Regions from separate parts of the Ruegeria sp. BE1 genome, predicted to be linked through region 2. Evidence: riboswitches for the same ligand, from Rfam matches in the RefSeq annotation. Region 2 holds a riboswitch; the other holds the start of a gene.
What was found. Region 2 has a riboswitch for thiamine pyrophosphate ahead of thiD (bifunctional hydroxymethylpyrimidine kinase/phosphomethylpyrimidine kinase). Riboswitches for the same ligand answer to the same signal wherever they lie in the genome.
Positions count from the first base shown of each region.

Region 1: linked by a shared signal. The riboswitch ahead of thiB (thiamine ABC transporter substrate binding subunit) and the one ahead of thiD (bifunctional hydroxymethylpyrimidine kinase/phosphomethylpyrimidine kinase) in region 2 are both predicted to bind thiamine pyrophosphate.

Region 1 is NZ_JBQFTY010000004.1:394,842-404,830, forward strand. It holds gene ACR0J5_RS14700 (bifunctional aconitate hydratase 2/2-methylisocitrate dehydratase) at 1-2,402, shown strand, start outside; gene ACR0J5_RS14705 (LysR substrate-binding domain-containing protein) at 2,515-3,402, shown strand; gene ACR0J5_RS14710 (LysR family transcriptional regulator) at 3,415-4,305, opposite strand; gene ACR0J5_RS14715 (proton-conducting transporter transmembrane domain-containing protein) at 4,410-5,960, shown strand; gene ACR0J5_RS14720 (YbcC family protein) at 5,975-8,377, shown strand; TPP riboswitch at 8,424-8,528, shown strand; gene thiB (thiamine ABC transporter substrate binding subunit) at 8,561-9,541, shown strand; gene ACR0J5_RS14730 (thiamine/thiamine pyrophosphate ABC transporter permease ThiP) at 9,517-9,989, shown strand, end outside.
Region 2 is NZ_JBQFTY010000003.1:80,484-90,472, forward strand. It holds gene dnaK (molecular chaperone DnaK) at 1-1,531, shown strand, start outside; gene dnaJ (molecular chaperone DnaJ) at 1,606-2,757, shown strand; TPP riboswitch at 2,928-3,034, shown strand; gene thiD (bifunctional hydroxymethylpyrimidine kinase/phosphomethylpyrimidine kinase) at 3,079-3,882, shown strand; gene ACR0J5_RS10495 (FAD-dependent oxidoreductase) at 3,879-4,856, shown strand; gene thiS (sulfur carrier protein ThiS) at 4,840-5,034, shown strand; gene ACR0J5_RS10505 (thiazole synthase) at 5,037-5,801, shown strand; gene ACR0J5_RS10510 (thiamine phosphate synthase) at 5,798-6,394, shown strand; gene ACR0J5_RS10515 (ThiF family adenylyltransferase) at 6,391-7,353, shown strand; gene ACR0J5_RS10520 (ABC transporter substrate-binding protein) at 7,374-8,309, shown strand; gene tenA (thiaminase II) at 8,306-8,980, shown strand; gene ACR0J5_RS10530 (ABC transporter ATP-binding protein) at 8,977-9,702, shown strand; gene ACR0J5_RS10535 (ABC transporter permease) at 9,699-9,989, shown strand, end outside.

The sequences.
Region 1 (9,989 bases), on a different contig from region 2:
TCTATGAGGCCGACACCGACCGGTTGAAGGCGGCGTTTGAGGCGGGCAACCCGGTGGCGCGCGATATTCTGGACAGCTACGCCAAGGCCGAGTTCTTTACCAAGCTGCCCGATCTGGATGAAGAGATCAAAATCGTGACCTATGTGGCGGCCGAGGGCGATATCTCGACCGATCTTCTGTCGCCGGGCAATCAGGCGCATTCGCGGTCAGACCGAGAGTTGCACGGCAAGTGCTTTATCTCGGACAAGGCGCAGCAGGAGATTGAGGCGCTGAAACTGCAGCACCCCGACAAGCGCGTCATGCTGATCGCGGAAAAAGGCACCATGGGTGTGGGATCGTCGCGGATGTCGGGCGTGAACAACGTGGCGCTGTGGACGGGCAAACAGGCCAGCCCCTATGTGCCCTTTGTCAACATCGCCCCCATCGTGGCGGGCACCAACGGGATTTCGCCGATCTTCCTGACCACGGTCGGCGTGACCGGCGGCATTGGCATCGACCTGAAGAACTGGGTCAAGAAAGTGGACGGAGAGGGCAACCCGATCCTCAACAATGACGACAGCCCGGTTCTGGAGCAGAAATACTCGGTCGAAACCGGCACCGTCATGACCATCAATACCCGCGACAAAAAGCTGTATGACGCCAGCGGCGAGACTGAGCTGGTGGATATCGCGTCGTCCTTCACGCCGCAAAAGAAGGAATTCATGGTTGCGGGCGGGTCTTATGCCATTGTCTTTGGCAAGAAGCTGCAGACATTTGCCGCCGAAACACTGGGTGTCGAGCAGACCCCGGTCTTTGCGCCGTCCAAGGAAATCACCCATGACGATCAGGGTCTGACGGCGGTCGAAAAGATCTTTAACCGCAACGCCGTGGGCGTGACCCCCGGCAAGGTTCTGCATGCCGGGTCGGACGTGCGGGTCAAGGTCAATATCGTGGGCTCGCAGGACACCACCGGCCTGATGACCAGTCAGGAGCTGGAGGCGATGGCCGCCACGGTCATCTCTCCCACCGTGGATGGGGCCTATCAGTCGGGCTGTCACACGGCCTCGGTCTGGGACAAGAAGGCACAGGCCAACATTCCGCGCCTGATGTCCTTCATGAACAATTTCGGCCTGATCACCGCGCGCGACCCCAAGCACGAATATCATGCGATGACGGATGTGATTCACAAGGTGCTGAATGACATCACGGTCGATGACCGCGCCATAATCATCGGCGGCGACAGCCATACGCGGATGTCCAAGGGCGTGGCGTTTGGCGCGGATTCGGGCACCGTTGCGCTGGCGCTGGCCACGGGGGAGGCGACGATGCCGATCCCGGAATCGGTCAAGGTGACCTTCAAGGGCAAGATGGCCGACCATATGGATTTCCGCGACGTGGTGCACGCGACGCAGGCGCAGATGCTGAAACAGTTCGGCGACAACGTGTTCCAGGGCCGCATCATCGAGGTGCATATCGGCACCCTGCTGGCGGATCAGGCGTTTACGTTCACCGACTGGACGGCCGAGATGAAGGCCAAGGCGTCGATCTGCATTTCGGAAGATGACACGCTGGTTGAATCGCTGGAAATCGCCAAGCACCGCATTCAGATCATGATCGACAAGGGCATGGAGAATGAGGCCAAGACCCTGCAGGGCCTGATCGACAAAGCCGATGCACGTATCGCCGAAATCAAATCGGGCGACGTGCCCGCCCTGACACCGGATGCAAATGCCAAGTATTTCGCCGAGGTTGTCGTTGATCTGGATGAGATCGACGAGCCGATGATCGCCGACCCGGATGTGAACAACGCGGATGTGTCGAAACGCTATACCCACGATACGATCCGTCCGGTGTCTTATTACGGCGGCGACAAAAAGGTCGATCTGGGCTTTGTCGGGTCGTGCATGGTGCATAAGGGCGACATGAAGATCGTGGCCCAGATGCTGCGCAATCTGGAAAAGGTTTCAGGCAAGGTTGAGTTCAACGCGCCACTGGTTGTGGCCGCGCCGACCTATAACATTGTCGATGAGCTGAAGGCCGAAGGCGATTGGGAAATCCTGCAGCGCTATTCGGGTTTCGAGTTTGACGATCTGTTCCCGAAAACCTCGGCGCGCAAGGAATATGAAAACATCCTGTATCTTGAGCGCCCCGGCTGCAACCTGTGCATGGGCAATCAGGAAAAGGCCGAAAAAGGCGACACGGTTCTGGCCACCTCGACCCGCCTGTTCCAGGGTCGCGTGGTTGAGGATTCGGACGAGAAAAAGGGCGAGTCCCTGCTGGCCTCGACCCCGGTTGTGGTGCTGTCGGCTATTCTGGGCCGGACCCCGAAGATCGAAGAATACAAGGCCGCGGTGGAAGGCATCGACCTGACCAGCTTTGCACCGCCCGCCAAGCCCGAGGTCACGAACTCGGCGCATTTCTGAACCCGCTCGGGCCGGTTTGCACAGAACCGGCCCGATCTTTTTGCATCAGTGGTTTTCCTGATCCGGTCCGCTGATCTATGGTGGCTGCAAATGCCCAGCCACGAGTGACCCCATGAAATCGAAAATCAGCCTGAAGCAATTGCAGGCCCTTGAAGCGGTTGTACGGCAGGGTAGTTTTACCCTTGCCGCCAAAGAGCTTGGGGTGTCGCAGCCGACGGTGTCCAATCTGGTGTACTCGCTGGAACAGCACTATCAGTGCCGTTTGCTGGACCGGTCGGGCACGACGATCACCGCCACCCCGTTGCTGAGCAAGATACGCGGCGACATCAAGGCGCTGATCGCCTTGCGCGACAGCATCGATACCGTGCTGACGGCCGAACAGGACCTGCATTCCGGCAGTTTCCATATCGGCTATTCGACTTTTCAGATTGCCATCCCGGTAATGTCCGAGTTCGTGCGCGCCTACCCGGCGGTGGATGTGACGGCCCGTGCCATGGCCAGCCATGATCTGTTGCCGATGCTTTATACCGGCGAATTCGATGTCTGCCTGTTCACCGCCAAAGAGCTGCCGCCCGATCTGTCCGGGATCAAACTGGCGGATTCGACTGTTGGATTGATCGTGCCCGAAGGTCATCCTTTGACAGGCGCAAAGGCGGTAACATGGCAAGAGGTCGAAGCGCTCAAGCTGATCCAGCGCGAGCCGACATCCTCGACCCGGCGGATTTTTGAGGCCGCAGCGCGGCTGCGGGGGGTCAAGCTGACGACGATTTTGGGCCTTGGGTCCTGGGGCTCCATCCGGTCGCTGGTGAATTCGGGGGCCGGGGTCGGGGTGGCGCTGGCGCAGGAATGCGAGAATGAGCCCGGTATTCGTTTTGTCCCCATCGAGGATAAGAATCTGACGGTCGCGCATTTTCTGGCCTGTTTGCCCGCAATGCGTCAGACCGCCGCCGTTTCCAGCTTTTTCCGCATCACCGAGCAGTTGCACCCGGCCCGAGGCTGAGTTTTGGGTTCTTCAGGGCGTGAAGGCCGGGTCGGGCTCATGCGCCAGCAGGTCCTGCACCAGCGGGTTGGGAAAGCGGCGGCGCAGGGTGATGGCGTAGAAGGTTTCCTTGATCCGGGGGTGTTCGCGGGCTTCGACCAGCCGGCCTGATGTCAGCTCATCCGTCACAACGATCGGGGCCACAAGGGCAAGGCCGATATCTTCGCGCACCAGCAGGCGCATCATCGCCATATCATCCACCTCGGCCGCGATCTGGGGGCGTTCCGACAACCGGCTGGCCATCGCGTCAAAGGCGGTGCGCACGCTGCTGTCGGTGGTGGGCAGGATAAAGGGCTGTTCGTGCAACAAGTCCTTGATTGGGCGATCCGGGTCCAGACGGTCGGGCGTGCCAACGATGCTGACGGCCTGTTCCGCGATCTGGTGGGTCTCGAACGGGGTCAGGCTGTCATCGGGGGGCGGGCGGTTCATCAGCACCAGATCGAGGTTCAGGGTTTCAAGCCCCTCCATCAGCTCGGTCGGGCTGCCCGAGCGCAGGATCACCTCAACATCCAGCCGCGACAGGATCGGGCGCAGAAACCCGATCTGAAAGTTGCGCGACAGCGTCGCCAATGCCCCGACGCGCAGGGCTTTGCGGGTCTGCACCGTCTCGGTCAGGGTGGCCACAAGCTCTTGCCCTGTCGAGAAAATCGCGTCGGCATGGTCCAGCGCGATACGCCCGGCCTCGGTCAGGTAAAGCTGCCGCCCGCGGCGTTCAAACAGATCATGGCCCAGCCGTTCCTCAAGCTGTTTGATCTGCACCGACAGGGCCGATTGCGACAGGTTCAGCCGCTGCGCCGTTCGGGTCAGGTTGCCGTCATGGGCCACGGCCCAGAAATAGCGCAGGTGATGATAGTTCAAAGGCATATCGTTCTAAATAATAGAATGATACTGATAGAACAATGTATTTTTAACGGCAAAGAATCTGTCCTAACTGACTGTCCCAAACCGATGATCCAGGGACCGTCACCATGTTCTACCTTTTTCTGCCCCTTCTCAGCCCGCTGATCCTGATCGCTGCTGCGATCCATGCCGGGCGTCATCCGGGCCTGCGCCCGGGGCGCGTGCCGCAGATTGCCGAGGCGGCGGCGTTCGCTGCCTTTCTGGTGGCGGGTATCTCTGCAACCCTGCTGGTGGTCTTTGGCCCCGGAACCTCGGGCCTGATCGGGCTGCTTGGGGTTGGGCTGTCGGTCCGGTTGGATGCGGTCAGCGCGGTGATGCTGGTGCTGGTCAGCTTTATCGGCTGGATCGTGTTGCGCTATTCGGCCACCTATATGGATGGTGAGGCGCGGCAGGGGACGTTCACGAAATGGATGGCGCTGACGCTGGCCTCGGTCCTTTTGCTGGTGATGTCAGGGAACCTGATCCAGCTGCTTTTGGCCTGGACTGCAACCAGCCTGGCCTTGCATAAGCTGCTGTTGTTCTATCCCGAACGCGCCACGGCTCAACGGGCGGCCCGCAAAAAGGCGCTGGTGGCGCGATTGAGCGAGGGCGCGCTGGCGCTGGCCATAGGTCTGCTGATCATCGCCATGGGCACCACGGATATTCATACGATCCTGACCACGGTACAGGCCGGATGGATGACCCTGACCGCAGCGCTGCTGATCGCGGTGGCGGCGGTGCTGGCCTCGGCCCAGTTCCCGGTACACGGCTGGCTGACCGAGGTGATGGAGGCCCCCACGCCAGTCTCGGCTCTGTTGCATGCCGGTGTGATCAATGCGGGCGGCTTCCTGCTGATCCGTTTTGCCGATGTGATGCTGGTGGCGCCGGGGGTGATGGCCCTGTTGGTGATGCTGGGCGGGTTCACGGCGCTGTTCGGCGGGCTGGTGATGCTGACGCAGCCAGCGGTCAAGACCTCTCTGGCGTGGTCGACGATTGCGCAGATGGCGTTCATGGTGATGCAATGCGGTCTGGCGCTGTTCCCGCTGGCGCTGCTGCATATCGTGGCGCATTCGCTGTATAAGGCGCATGCTTTCCTCAGCTCGGGCGAGGCGGTCAGGAACGTGGCCGCAATCCACCGCCCCGGACCGATCGCGGTGCCCTCGGCCAGCAATGTGTTGCGCGCCTTTGGGACGGCAATCGTGATCTATGCGCTGGTCGGCACTGTGCTGGGTTTTGACGGCAAATCGGTGCAGGCCATCGCCCTTGGCGTCATCCTGATCTTTGGCGTGGCCTATCTGCTGGCGCAGGGCTTTGCCGATGCCGCGCCGCGCCAGTTGACGCAGCGCACGGTGGTTTATGCGCTGGTGACCTCGGTCAGTTATTTCGCGCTGCAGGTCATCGCACAGCACCTGACCGCCGGGGCCTTGCCCGCCACCCCCGCGCCGGGGCCGCTGGAATGGGCGCTGATCGTGCTGGCGTTGCTGAGCTTTGGCTTCGTTGCCGTGGCGCAGGCCACCTTCCCGCTGTGGGCGTCGCATCCGGCGGCGGCGGGGCTGCGGGTGCATCTGTCAAACGGTCTCTATGCCAATGCCATTTTCGACAAGTTTCTGGACGGTTGGTCCAGACGGTCCGCAGCCTGAAAGGAACTGATGTGATGTTTGCAAAGCTTGAAGCATATCCCGCACCGCTGCTGGAACTGGTGGCCGAGGCGAAATCTGCCGCCCATGCGATCCCGCCGCTGTTCCCGCTGTCGTCGAACGTTGCCGTGAACCCGTTTCTGGGTCAGGCGGATGAGCCGCTGGCCGTGACCTCGGCCCGGCTGGCGCGGGTTGCGGGCACGCGGATCACGCCGGACCGGGCGCATTGGGCCGCCAAGTTGGATGCCGGTGAGATCACCGAGGCCGATATTCTGGATGCGCTCTCAGCCCTTGCTGGGCAGTTCAATACGCCCAGCCTTGAGGATGTGAAAACCGGGCTTGGCGCCGAGGCCCCGCAGCCCGTGGCCCTGCCTACCGTGGCTGAATTAGCGGCTGAGGTGTCTGGCACCGACTGGCCCGGTCTGATCGAAGACCGGATCGGTATCTGGGCCGCCAGCCATTTCGATCAGGGTCAGGCCCTGTGGCAGCAGGCCCGCACGGGCGGCGCGTTCAGTGCCTGGCGCGAGTTTGCCTCGCGCGATCTGACGCCGGAAATTCTTGGCCTGAGCGGGTTTGGGGCGTTTGTTGCGGGCACCAACCGCTCACACTGGCGCGCCATTGGCCGGTCGTCGGAACGGCTGGGGCTGAGCACGGATGCCGCGGCCACCGCCTATCACCGCTGGCTGACGACCCTGGGCGGATGGGCGCAATACGCGCGCTATCTGCTGTGGGAGGCCGAGCTGAAAGGCGAAGCGGACAACACCGTGACCGAGCTGCTGGCCGTCCGCATGGTGTTTGATGAGGCGTTGCTGGACCTCTACGAGGATCAGATCGGCGAAAAATGGGCCGGGGTCATGGCCGCGCATGAGTCACCGGTGACCCCGGATATGGATTTCGTCATCGACGCGGTGCTGCAAGAGGCGGCTGAGCGGGCACAGCAGCGCGCCCTTGCGGACAGGTTGCTGCCGGGCACGGCACGCCCGTCGGGGGGCCGGGCGCAGGTTCAGGCCGCGTTCTGCATCGATGTGCGGTCCGAAGTGTTCCGCCGCGCGCTTGAGGCGCAGGATACCGGGATCGAAACGCTGGGTTTTGCCGGGTTCTTTGGTCTGGCCAGCGCCCACAAGGCCGCCGGGTCGGATGTGACCGAGCTGCACGGCCCGGTTCTGTTGCAGCCTTCGGTCTGTTCTCAGGCCAAGGAGTCTGCGGGCAAGGACCTGTCCCGGCGGTATACGGCGCGGGCGAAGCGGGCCTGGGGCCGGTTCAAGCTGGCGGCTGTGTCTTCGTTTGCTTTTGTCGAGGCGACGGGGCCATTGTATGCGGGCAAGCTGATGCGCGATGCGCTGGGTGTTGGCGGAAAGGCCAAGGTCGATCCCGCACCGCAGCTGGACCCCAATATCGATCTGGACGCGCGGGTCACGATGGCCAAAACGGTGCTGACGGCGATGTCATTGACCGACAATTTTGCCCGCATCGTATTGCTGGCCGGGCACGGTGCGGATGTGACCAACAACCCGCATGAAAGCGCGCTGCATTGTGGCGCTTGCGGCGGGCATGCGGGTGACGTGAATGCGCGCCTGCTGGCCGGGTTGCTGAACGACCCGCAAGTGCGTTCTGGGTTGGCCGAACAGGGGGTCAAAATTCCCGAAGACACGGTCTTTGTTGCCGCAATGCATTACACCACGACCGACCGGGTGCACCTGTATGAGCAGGATTTGCTGGCAGGCAAGGGGTCGGGTGATCTGGCGCGGTTGAAATCCTGGCTGGAGGCTGCTGGGCAGCTTGCGCGGGCCGAACGCGCCGCGCGTCTGCCGAGGGCTGACAAGGCCTCCGATATTCAGCGCCGGGCGCAGGACTGGGCCGAAACCCGCCCCGAATGGGGTCTGGCCGGGTGCCGCGCCTTTATCGCAGCCCCGCGCCACCGCACGGATGGGGCCGATCTGGCGGGGCAGGCGTTCCTGCACAACTATGACTGGCGCAAGGATGATGGGTTTGGCGTGCTGGAGCTGATCATGACCGCGCCCGTGGTGGTCGTCAGCTGGATCAGCCTGCAATATTATGGCTCGACCGTGGCCCCGCGCCTGTTTGGCGGCGGCAACAAGCTGCTGCACAATGTGGTCGGTGGCATCGGCGTGCTCGAGGGCAACAACGGCGCGCCCCGTCCGGGCTTGCCGTGGCAGTCGATCCATGATGGCGAGGGCTATCAGCATGATCCGCTGCGTCTGTCGGTGGTGATCGAAGCCCCGCGCGAGGCGATGTCGGACATCCTGAGCCGTCATCCGCAGGTGCGGGCGTTGTTTGACAATGGCTGGCTGCATCTGATTGCGATGGATGAGCAGGGCAAACTGGCCTGGCGCTATACCGGCGATCTGAACTGGACCCCGATGGCCACCACATCCGATCAGGCCATCGCGGCAGAGTAGGGACAGGGGGAAAGGGTTGTAATCCGACCCATTCCCGCCTAGTCACACCCTCACCTCGGGGTGCGTGCGAAATCACGCTGAGATGCCAGTGGCGAACCCGTTGAACCTGAACCGGCTAGAACCGGCGGAGGGAAAGGTGTCGGATCCATCCATCCTTGCCCTCTCGCCGCAATGGAGGATGACATGAAACATCTGATGATTGCTGCGGGACTTCTGAGCGCGACTACGGCGGTGGCCGCCGATAAACCTCAGCTGACCGTGTATACCTATGACAGCTTTGTCTCGGACTGGGGCCCGGGCCCGCAGGTCAAAGAGGCGTTTGAGGCGATCTGCGACTGTACGCTGAACCTTGTGGGCGTTGAGGACGGCGCCGCCCTGCTGTCGCGCATCCGGCTTGAGGGTGAAACCTCGGACGCGGATGTGGTGCTGGGTCTGGACACCAACCTGATCAACGCCGCCAAGGACACCGGCCTGTTTGCGCCCAGCGGGGTCAGCGCCGAGTATGACCTGCCGATCGAATGGACCGATGAGGTTTTCGCCCCCTATGACTGGGGCTATTTCGCATTTGTCCACAACGCGGATGCGGCGGCCCCTGCGAATTTCGCGGAACTGGCCAAGAGCGACACCAAGATCATCATTCAGGACCCGCGTTCATCCACCCCCGGTCTGGGGTTATTGCTGTGGGTGCATGCCGCCTATGGCGATGAGGCCGAGGACATGTGGGAAGGTCTGGCTGACAATATCGTCACCGTGACCAAAGGCTGGTCCGAAGCGTATGGCCTGTTCCTTGAGGGTGAGGCCGACATGGTCCTCAGCTATACCACCTCACCCGCCTATCATCTGATCGCTGAGGAAGATGCCAGCAAGGCGGCAGCGGCCTTTGACGAAGGCCATTACATGCAGGTCGAAGTGGCGGCGAAACTGGCCAACAGCGATCAGCCGGAACTGGCCGATCAGTTCCTGAACTTCATGGTCTCGGACGCATTCCAGCAGATCATTCCCACGACCAACTGGATGTATCCGGCCGTGACCCCGGCTGACGGGCTGCCCGAAGGGTTCGACACCCTGATCGTGCCCGAGAAATCGCTGCTGTTCACCCCGGATGAGGCCGCCGCGGTGCGGGATCAGGCGCTGGCGGAATGGCTGAGCGCGCTCAGCCAGTAAGCCCATGGCCGGGCATTGGCGCGGCGGCTTTGGTGGCCGCGCTGATCCTTGGGACATTGGCCGCCGTGGGCCTGCGCGCCGAGGCGGCGGGCGGGTTCGGACCCTCGGACTGGGCCGCGTTGCGGTTCACCTTGGTTCAGGCGGTTCTGTCCGCGCTGTTCAGCGCCGCGCTGGCCATTCCGGTGGCGCGCGCCCTGGCCCGGCGGCGGTTTGCCGGGCGGCGGGTGTTGATCGCGCTGTTGGGCGCGCCTTTCATTCTGCCGGTCATTGTCGCCATTCTCGGGCTGTTGCAGGTCTTTGGCCGGGCGGGCTGGATTTCCGAGCTGTTGGGCGTCTTTGGCCTGCCGCCGATCCGCATCTATGGGCTGCACGGGGTGGTGCTGGCCCATGTGTTTTTCAACCTGCCGCTGGCCACGCGGCTGATCCTGCAGGCGTGGCAAGAGGTTCC
Region 2 (9,989 bases):
CGAGAGCTATCTGGGTGAGGAAGTCACGCAGGCCGTCATCACGGTTCCGGCCTATTTCAACGACGCACAGCGTCAGGCCACCAAAGACGCCGGTAAAATCGCCGGTCTCGAAGTGCTGCGGATCATCAACGAACCGACAGCGGCGGCTCTGGCCTATGGTCTGGACAAAGAAGAAACCCAAACCATCGCGGTTTATGACCTTGGTGGCGGTACTTTCGACGTGACCATTCTGGAAATCGACGACGGTTTGTTCGAGGTCAAATCGACCAACGGCGACACCTTCCTGGGTGGTGAAGACTTTGACATGCGCATCGTCAACTATCTGGCGGATGAGTTCAAAAAAGAACACGGTGTCGATCTGTCTGCGGACAAGATGGCCCTGCAGCGTCTGAAAGAAGCTGCTGAAAAAGCCAAGATCGAGCTGTCCTCGACCTCGCAGACCGAAATCAACCAGCCGTTCATCTCGATGGGCTCGAACGGTCAGCCGCTGCACATGGTCATGAAACTGACCCGTGCCAAGCTGGAATCGCTGGTCTCGGACCTGATCAAGAAGTCGATGAAGCCCTGTGCGGCTGCTCTGAAAGACGCGGGTCTGTCGGCCAGCGACGTGGACGAGGTTGTTCTGGTTGGTGGTATGACCCGGATGCCGAAAGTGATCGAAGAGGTCACCAAATTCTTCGGTAAAGAGCCCCACAAAGGCGTGAACCCGGACGAAGTGGTTGCCATGGGCGCCGCCATTCAGGCCGGCGTTCTGCAAGGCGACGTCAAAGACGTTGTTCTGCTGGACGTGACCCCGCTGTCGCTGGGGATCGAAACGCTGGGTGGCGTGTTCACCCGCCTGATCGACCGCAACACCACCATCCCGACCAAAAAGTCTCAGGTCTTCTCGACCGCCGAGGATAACCAGAACGCCGTGACCATCCGGGTGTTCCAGGGTGAGCGTGAAATGGCCGCGGACAACAAGATCCTGGGTCAGTTCAACCTCGAAGACATCCCGCCCGCACCGCGCGGCATGCCTCAGATCGAGGTGACTTTTGACATCGACGCCAACGGCATTGTCTCGGTTTCGGCCAAGGACAAAGGCACCGGCAAAGAGCAGAAGATCACCATCCAGGCATCGGGCGGTCTGTCGGACGAAGATATCGACAAGATGGTCAAGGACGCCGAGGAAAACGCCGAGGCAGACAAGGAACGCCGCGAGCTGGTGGATGCCAAGAACCAGGCCGAAAGCCTCATCCACTCGACCGAGAAGTCGATGGAAGAGCATGCCGACAAGGTCGATCCGACCACCATCGAAGCGATCGAGCTGGCCATTGCCGCGCTGAAGGATGAGCTGGAAACCGAGAATGCCGACAAGATCAAGTCGGGCATCCAGAACGTGACTGAGGCCGCGATGAAGCTGGGCGAGGCGATCTACAAGTCGCAGTCCGAAGAGGCGGATGACGAACCGGCCGCAGCAGATGCCGCGCCGGGCGATGATGACATTGTCGACGCCGAATTCGAAGATCTGGACGACGACAAACGTAACTAACGGGTAACCGGGCCAATTTGGGCCGGTCCGCTCGCCGGGCCGGCCCGATTACGTTGAGGCAGAAGGAAACACTGATGTCAAAACGCGACTACTATGATGTGCTCGGCGTATCCAAGGGCGCATCAGCGGACGAGATCAAAAAGGGTTTTCGCAAGAAAGCCAAAGAGTTGCATCCTGACCGCAACAAGGACAACCCGGATGCCGAGGCGCAGTTCAAAGAGGCCAATGAGGCCTATGATGTGCTGCGCGATGCGGACAAAAAGGCGGCCTATGACCGCTTTGGCCATGCTGCGTTCGAAAATGGCATGGGCGGCGGTGGCCGTCCCGGCGCTGGATTTGGCCAGGGTGATTTCTCAAGCGCCTTTTCGGACGTGTTTGACGATCTGTTCGGCGATTTCATGGGTGGTCAACGCGGCGGTGCCGGTGGCGGACGTCGCGCCGCGCGTGGCTCGGACCTGCGCTATAACCTGCGTGTGACGCTGGAAGAGGCGTTCTCGGGCCTGCAGAAAACCATCAGCGTACCTGCCGCCGTGGCCTGTTCGGCCTGTGATGGCACGGGTGCCGAAGGCGGCGTTGAGCCTGTTACTTGTCCGACTTGTTCCGGTATGGGCAAGGTCCGCGCGCAGCAGGGATTCTTTACGGTTGAGCGCACCTGCCCGACCTGTTCCGGCCTGGGTCAGATCATCAAGAACCCCTGTAAATCCTGCAACGGTGCGGGCCGCGTGGAAAAAGAACGCGCCCTGTCCGTAAACATTCCCGCCGGTGTCGAAACCGGAACCCGCATTCGCTTGGCGGGTGAGGGTGAGGCCGGAATGCGCGGTGGCCCTCCGGGTGATCTCTATATCTTTGTGGAAGTCTCGGATCACAAACTGTTCGAACGCGACAGCGTGAACCTTTACTGCCGCGTGCCGGTCAGCATGGCCAAAGCAGCATTGGGCGGTTCGATCGAGGTTCCGACCATCGACGGCGGTCGCGGCCGCGTGCAAATCCCGGCCGGCAGCCAGTCAGGTCGCCAGATGCGCCTGCGCGGCAAAGGTATGCCTGCGCTGCGCGGCGGTGGCATTGGCGACATGTTCATCGAACTGGCCGTCGAAACGCCGGTGAACCTGACCAGCCGTCAGAAAGAACTGTTGAAAGAGTTTGATGATCTGGGCGAAGATAACCACCCGGAATCCAAAAGCTTTTTCTCATCCGTCAAATCCTTTTGGGACGGTATGAAGGGCTGAGACGCCGGGTAGGGGGCTCTGCCCCCGCCGCCCTGCGGGCGACTCCCCCGGGATATTTATAGCCAGATGAAACAGGGGATCCGCACTTCATCTGGCTGAAAATATCCCGGAGCGCGAGGCAGAGCCTCGCAAAATCCCCTTGAATATTTTCACTGCGCCTGAGATGGTCCGCCCAACCGTTGGGGTGCCTTGATCAAAGGGCTGAGAGGCGTGAATGCGCTAACCCATCGAACCTGATCCGGGCAATACCGGCGTAGGGAACGGTCTAGCGCGAACAGACGTTTTCCATGCTGCGTTGCCCATTGATGATGGAGCAACGATATGGCGCATATTGCCCTGACTATTGCGGGCTCGGACAGTGGCGGCGGGGCCGGGATACAGGCGGACCTCAAGGCGATGTCTGCCCTGGGTGTCTATGGTGCCAGCGTGATCACCGCCGTAACCGCGCAAAACACGCAGGCTGTGACGGCGGTGCATGGGATACCGCTTGATGTGGTCACGGCCCAGATCGATGCGGTTCTGACCGATCTGAACGTGAACGCGATCAAGATCGGTATGCTGGCAACGCCTGAAATTATCCAAACGGTTGCGGATGCGATTGCCGGGTTTGAAGGGCCTGTCGTGTTGGACCCGGTGATGATCGCCAAGTCGGGCGACGCCTTACTGGCGCAGGAAGCGGTTCAGACATTGCGGGATGTCCTGCTGCCTCGGGCCGCCGTGTTGACCCCCAATCTCCCCGAGGCCGCCTGCCTGTTGGACTGCCGTGTCGCGGAAACACCCGAACAGATGATTGATCAGGGCCTGGCCCTGTGCGCCTTGGGGGCGGGTTCGGTGTTGATGAAAGGCGGCCATGGGCGTGGCGAGATTTGCTATGACCTGTTGATCGAGCCCACAGGGCTGGTCGCTGAATTCACGGCCCCCCGGCGCGCAACGCGAAACACCCACGGCACGGGCTGCACGTTGTCCTCGTCTATTGCGGCAGGACTGGCGCAGGGGCTTGGGTTGGTTGACGCCGTTGGTCAGGCGCATCGCTATCTGCAGGGGGCGATCGCCCGGGCGGATGAGTTGAAGATTGGCAATGGTCACGGGCCGGTTCATCACTTTCATCAGGTTTGGCCTGCGTGACGGTCTGGTCGGTCTTAGGCGCGGGCGTCGCAGGTCTGGCCGTCGCGACCGAGCTGGTGTCTCGGGGCGCGAAGGTACAGGTCTTTGATCCTGCTGGCCCGCCGGGTCCGCATGGGTGCTCGTGGTGGGCCGGGGGCATGCTGGCCCCGTGGTGTGAGTTCGAAAGCGCCGAGGAGCCTGTTTTGCGTCTAGGGCAGACCGCGTTGGAGTGGTGGGCAAGGCACACTTCGGTTCAGCGGCGCGGAACACTGGTTGTGGCCAACCCGCGTGACTTACCCGACCTGCGCCGTTTTGGGCGCCGGACCGAGGGGTTTGGCGAGGTTGAATCCCACGAAATAGCCCAGTTAGAGCCTGATTTGCATGGCTTCACCAAGGCGCTGTATTTCGCAGATGAGGCGCATCTCGACCCGCGTCAGGCGTTGCGGGACCTGTACGCTCACCTGCTGAACCACGGTGTCGAATTTCATCGCAAGCTCGCCCCGGCGCGGCTGGAAAACGCGATTGATTGTCGTGGGCTGCACGCGCGCGAGGTGCTGCACGATCTGCGCGGCGTGAAGGGTGAGATGCTTGTGATCCGCTGCCCCGATGTCTCTCTGACCCGGCCTGTACGTCTGCTCCACCCCAGGATGCCGCTGTACATCGTGCCACGAGGCGAGGGCATCTACATGCTGGGCGCCACGATGATCGAAAGTGAGGACAGCAGCCGCATCACTGCGCGGTCGATGCTGGAATTGCTCAGCGCGGCCTATGCGCTCAACCCCGCATTCGGAGAGGCCGAGGTGCTGGAGATCGGCGTCGATCTGCGCCCGACCTTTCCCGACAACCTGCCGCGTATTCGGCGGCTGGGGCGCACGATCTATGCCAATGGCCTGTACCGCCACGGGTATCTGCTGGCCCCGGCGCTGGCGCAGGGTGTGGCGGATCTGGCGCTGGACAACAAACATTCGGAGATGGTCGATGAAGATCGTGCTTAATGGTGAACCCCAGGAAATTCAGGCTCTAACATTAGCGGAACTGCTGGTGGAACGCGGAGTCTCGGGGCGGGTCGCAACGGCGGTGAACGAAGAATTCGTACCGTCGAGCCTGCGTATTGCCCACAGATTGGCAGATGGCGACCGGGTCGAAATCCTTGCGCCGATGCAGGGGGGCTGAGGATGAAACAGTTTTACGGCACCGAATTGCCTAACCCGCTGATGCTGGGCACGGCGCAATATCCCAGCCCTGCCATTCTGGAACAGGCGTTTCGCGATAGCGGCGCGGGTGTGGCCACCGTCTCACTGCGCCGCGAATCCGGGGCGGGGCAGACATTCTGGCAGATGATCCGCGATCTGGGCGTGTTGGTTCTGCCGAACACCGCCGGGTGCCATACGGTCAAAGAGGCCGTGACCACCGCCCATATGGCGCGAGAAGTGTTCGACACAAAGTGGATCAAGCTGGAGTTGATCGGCCACACGGACAGTCTGCAACCGGATGTGTTCCAACTGGTCGAGGCCGCACGCATTCTGACCGAGGACGGGTTTGAGGTTTTTCCCTACACCACCGACGATCTGATCGTGGGCGAACGTCTGCTGGCGGCTGGGTGTGAGGTGCTGATGCCCTGGGGCGCGCCGATTGGCTCGGGGCGGGGGTTGAACAACGAATACGCTTTGCGCGCCATGCGGGCAGAATTTCCTGATGTGCCGTTGGTGATTGACGCGGGCATTGGTCTGCCCAGCCATGCCGCGCACGCGATGGAGCTGGGCTATGACGCCGTTCTGCTGAACACGGCTGTCGCGCGGGCGGGTGATCCTGTGGCCATGGCGCGGGCCATGATGCAGGCGACCCTTGCCGGGCAACTGGCGCATCAGGCCGACCCGATTGAGGCGCGCGATATGGCCGAGCCCTCGACCCCCGTGATCGGAAAGGCGTTTTTGTCATGAGATTGGATCGGTTCTACCCGATCTTCGATCATTCCGACTGGTTGCGGCGGATGCTGCCCCTTGGGGTCAAGCTGGTGCAGTTGCGGATCAAGGATCAGCCTGACGCGGTGGTGCGCGAACAGATTGCTTTGTCGCGTGATCTGTGCCGCCAGCATGGTGCAGTTCTGGTGGTCAATGACTACTGGCAGGCCGCCATTGAGGCCGGATGCGACTGGATTCATCTGGGGCAAGAAGATTTGGATGAGGCCGATCTGAACGCGATCCGCAAGGCCGGGCTGAAACTGGGCGTCTCAACCCATGATGACGACGAACTGGAACGGGTACTGGCCATGGACCCCGACTATGTGGCGCTGGGTCCGGTCTATCCGACCATTCTGAAAAAGATGAAGTGGGAGCAGCAGGGCCTGCCCCGCGTCACCGAATGGAAGGCGCGCGTGGGCGACATCCCCTTGGTCGGGATCGGCGGCATGAGCGTTGAGCGCGCGCCGGGTGTGTTGCAGGCGGGCGCGGATATCGTCTCGGTCGTGACTGACATCACGCTGAACGCGGACCCCGAATCCCGTGTGCGCGAATGGATTGAGGTCACGCGATGAGCCGTTATGCCCGCCAGACGATCCTGCCCGAACTGGGTGCAGACGGGCAGGGTCGCCTGTCCGCCGCACGTGTACTGGTGGTGGGCGCGGGCGGATTGGCCGCCCCGGTCCTGCCGTTGCTGGCCGGGGCTGGGATCGGGCATCTGACGATCATGGACCGGGATGAGATCGCCCTGTCAAACCTGCACCGGCAGACGTTGTTCACGCCGTCTGACTGTGGCCGCCCAAAGGCCGTGGTCGCGGCTGAACGTTGCCGCGCGTTGAACGATGAGTGCGATATTGTTGCCGAAGAACAGGCTCTAACTAGTGCGAATGTCACTGAATTTGTTCAGCAAGTCGATCTAGTTCTGGATTGCGCCGACAGCTATGCGGCAAGCTATACTCTGTCTGACACCTGCCTTGCCCTTGGCAAACCTTTGATTAGCGCCTCGGTGCTGGGGCTGACCGGCTATGTGGGCGGGTTCTGCGGTGGGGCTCCGTCATTGCGGGCTGTGTTCCCCGACGCGCCGGACAGCGGTGCCAGTTGCGCAACGGCCGGTGTGCTTGGCCCGGTTGTCGGGATCATGGGTGCGATGCAGGCGCAGATGGTGCTGAACTTGATCCTTGGCCTGCAACCCTCGCCCTTGGGTCAGATGGTGCAGTTTGACGCGCGGACCTTTCGCAGCACCACGTTTCGTTTTGATGGCGCCCCGGAGCCTGCACGGCATTTCTCATTCCTGTCTGCTAACCAATTGCGCGCGGACGATGTGATCGTCGAACTCCGCAGCGCAGAGGAAGCGCCTGAACCGATCCATCCCAACGCGCGGCGCACGACTACTGCAAACATCAAAACAGAGCCTAATAAGGATAAAAGGCTAGCACTTTGCTGCGCCACTGGCCTGCGGGCCTGGCGCGCGGCAGAAGAATTGCAACCGGATTGGCCGGGCGAGATTGTCCTCGTCGCGGCCTCAACCTCGTGAACGAAAAGGACCCGCGAGATATGAAGAAACTGATGACAGCCATCGCCCTGCTGGCCGCCGCGCCTGCCTGGGCCGAGGATAAGATGACCGTTCTGCTGGACTGGTTCGTCAACCCCGATCACGGCCCCATCATCGTGGCGCAGGAAAACGGGTATTTCGCGGATGAGGGGCTTGAGGTTGAAATCATCCCGCCTGCCGATCCGTCGGCCCCGCCGCGCCTTGTGGCCGCCGGTCAGGCGGATTTGGCGGTGTCCTATCAGCCCCAGCTGCACCTGAAAATCCACGAAGGCCTGCCCCTGAAACGCGTTGGCACGCTGGTTGCCACGCCTCTGAGCTGCCTGCTGGTGCTTGAGGACGGGCCGATCAAAACACTGGCCGACCTTAAGGACAAAAAGATCGGCTTCTCGGTCGCTGGTGTCGAAGAGGCAGTGCTGTCGGCCATGTTGAACACGCATGGCGTCGCGTTGGATGATATTGAATTGATCAACGTCAACTTTTCGCTCTCGCCTTCTTTGATGAGCGGTCAGGTGGACGCGGTGATCGGGGCCTTCCGGAACTTTGAACTGAACCAGATGGATATCGAAGGTGTCGCGGGCCGCTGCTTCTATATCGAGGAAGAAGGCGTGCCGCCCTATGATGAGCTGATCTATGTGGCGAACCCGGACACGATGGACGCCGACAAAGTGGCGCGTTTTCTGGCCGCGACCGAAAAGGCGACTCAGTTCATCGTGAACAACCCGCAGGAAAGCTGGGAGGTTTTTGCCAGCACCTCTCCCGAGTTGCAGGATGAACTGAACGCCCGCGCCTGGGTCGACACGCTGCCCCGTTTCGCCCTGCGCCCGGCGGGGTTTGATGCCGGTCGCTATGCTCGGTTCGAGGCATTCCTGAAAGACAGTGGCATGATCGACAGCCTGAACCCGGTCAGCGACATCGCCATTGATGTGACCGCGCAATGAGCGGATATGGCAAAGCTTTCGCGCTGATGCGCGACGCGGCGCAGGGGCCGTGGCGGGATTATACCCGCCACGCCTTTGTCCAAGGGTTGGGGGATGGAACCCTCCCGCGCGCCGCGTTCCTGCATTATCTGCGGCAGGATTACGTGTTCCTGATCCATTTCTCGCGGGCCTGGGCGCTGGCGGTGGTGAAATCGGAAACGCATGCGGAAATGCTGACGGCTGTGGGCATGGTGAACGCATTGGTCGCCGAGGAAATGCAGCTGCATATCGGCATTTGCGAAGCGGCCGGGATTTCGCAGGAGGAGTTGTTCGCAACCCCAGAACGGGCCGAAAATCTGGCCTATACGCGGTTCGTGCTTGAGGCCGGGTATAGTGGAGATTTGCTGGACCTTCTGGCGGCCCTGGCACCCTGCGTCATGGGCTATGGTGAGATCGGCGCACGGCTCGCCTCTGAGGCCACATCAGAGACCTATCGCGACTGGATCAACACCTATGCCAGTGATGACTACCAGGGCGCATGTCAGGCGGTTGGAGATCTATTAGATTCGGCTCTAACACGGCGAATTGGGGTTGAATTTGAAGCCTCTACGCGTTGGGACCGTCTATGCCGGACCTTCCGCACAGCAACCGAGCTTGAGGTCAATTTCTGGCAGATGGGCCTGACCCCGTGACGCAAGCGCCTGACCTGACCATCAGCGGTTCAGCCACAATCAACGGCGCACCTTTGTTCGCGCCGTTGACCCTGACCCTTGCGACGGGGCAGTGGACGTGCCTGCTGGGCGGGTCAGGTGTGGGGAAAACCACCGTTCTGCGCCTGATTGCCGGGCTGGAGACGGGCGCAGACTTCAACGGGCAGATCGTCGCCAGTGATGCGCAGCCAGTCCCAAACCGGGTCGCTTACATGGCGCAGGATGACCTGCTGCTGCCTTGGGCGACGGTGGCGCAGAATGTGTCTCTGGGCGCACGTCTGCGGGGCGAAAGACCCGATCTGGTCTGCAGGGACCGTCTGATCGAACGGATGCGGTTGCAGGACCATATGGGCAAGAAACCCGGCGAGCTTTCAGGCGGCCAACGCCAGCGCGTTGCCTTGGCGCGCACGTTAATGGAGGATCGCCCGATTGTTTTGCTGGATGAGCCGTTCTCGGCCCTTGATGCCAGAACACGCGCTGACATGCAGGACCTTGCGGCCGAGGCGCTGGCGGGACGCACCGTCTTGCTGGTGACCCATGACCCGGCCGAGGCCGCGCGGTTGGGCCAATCCATCGTGGTGATGACCGCGCAAGGCTTGACTGCGTGCAATCCACCCTCAGCCCCGGCCCCGCGCCATGTGGATGATCTGGAAACGCTGGAAACGCAGGGCGCGTTGCTGCGTTTGCTGAGAGAGGCGGCATGAAACTTCTTTCGGGCCTTGCAGCGACCGTCTTTGCCGTCGCGCTCTGGCAGGCGATTGTCAGCCTGACGGGCTTGCCCAGGTTCATACTGCCCGGCCCGGCTTTGGTGGCCGAAACATGGTGGCAGAACCGCTGGTTGATTGCCGAACACACATGGATCACGGCGGTCGAGGTGGTGATCGGTCTGGCCGTCGGCACGGTGCTGGGCGTGATCACCGCGTTACAGCTGGCCAATTCGCGGGCCGCGCGGGTGTTGGTGCAGCCCATGCTGGTCTTTACTCAGGCGCTG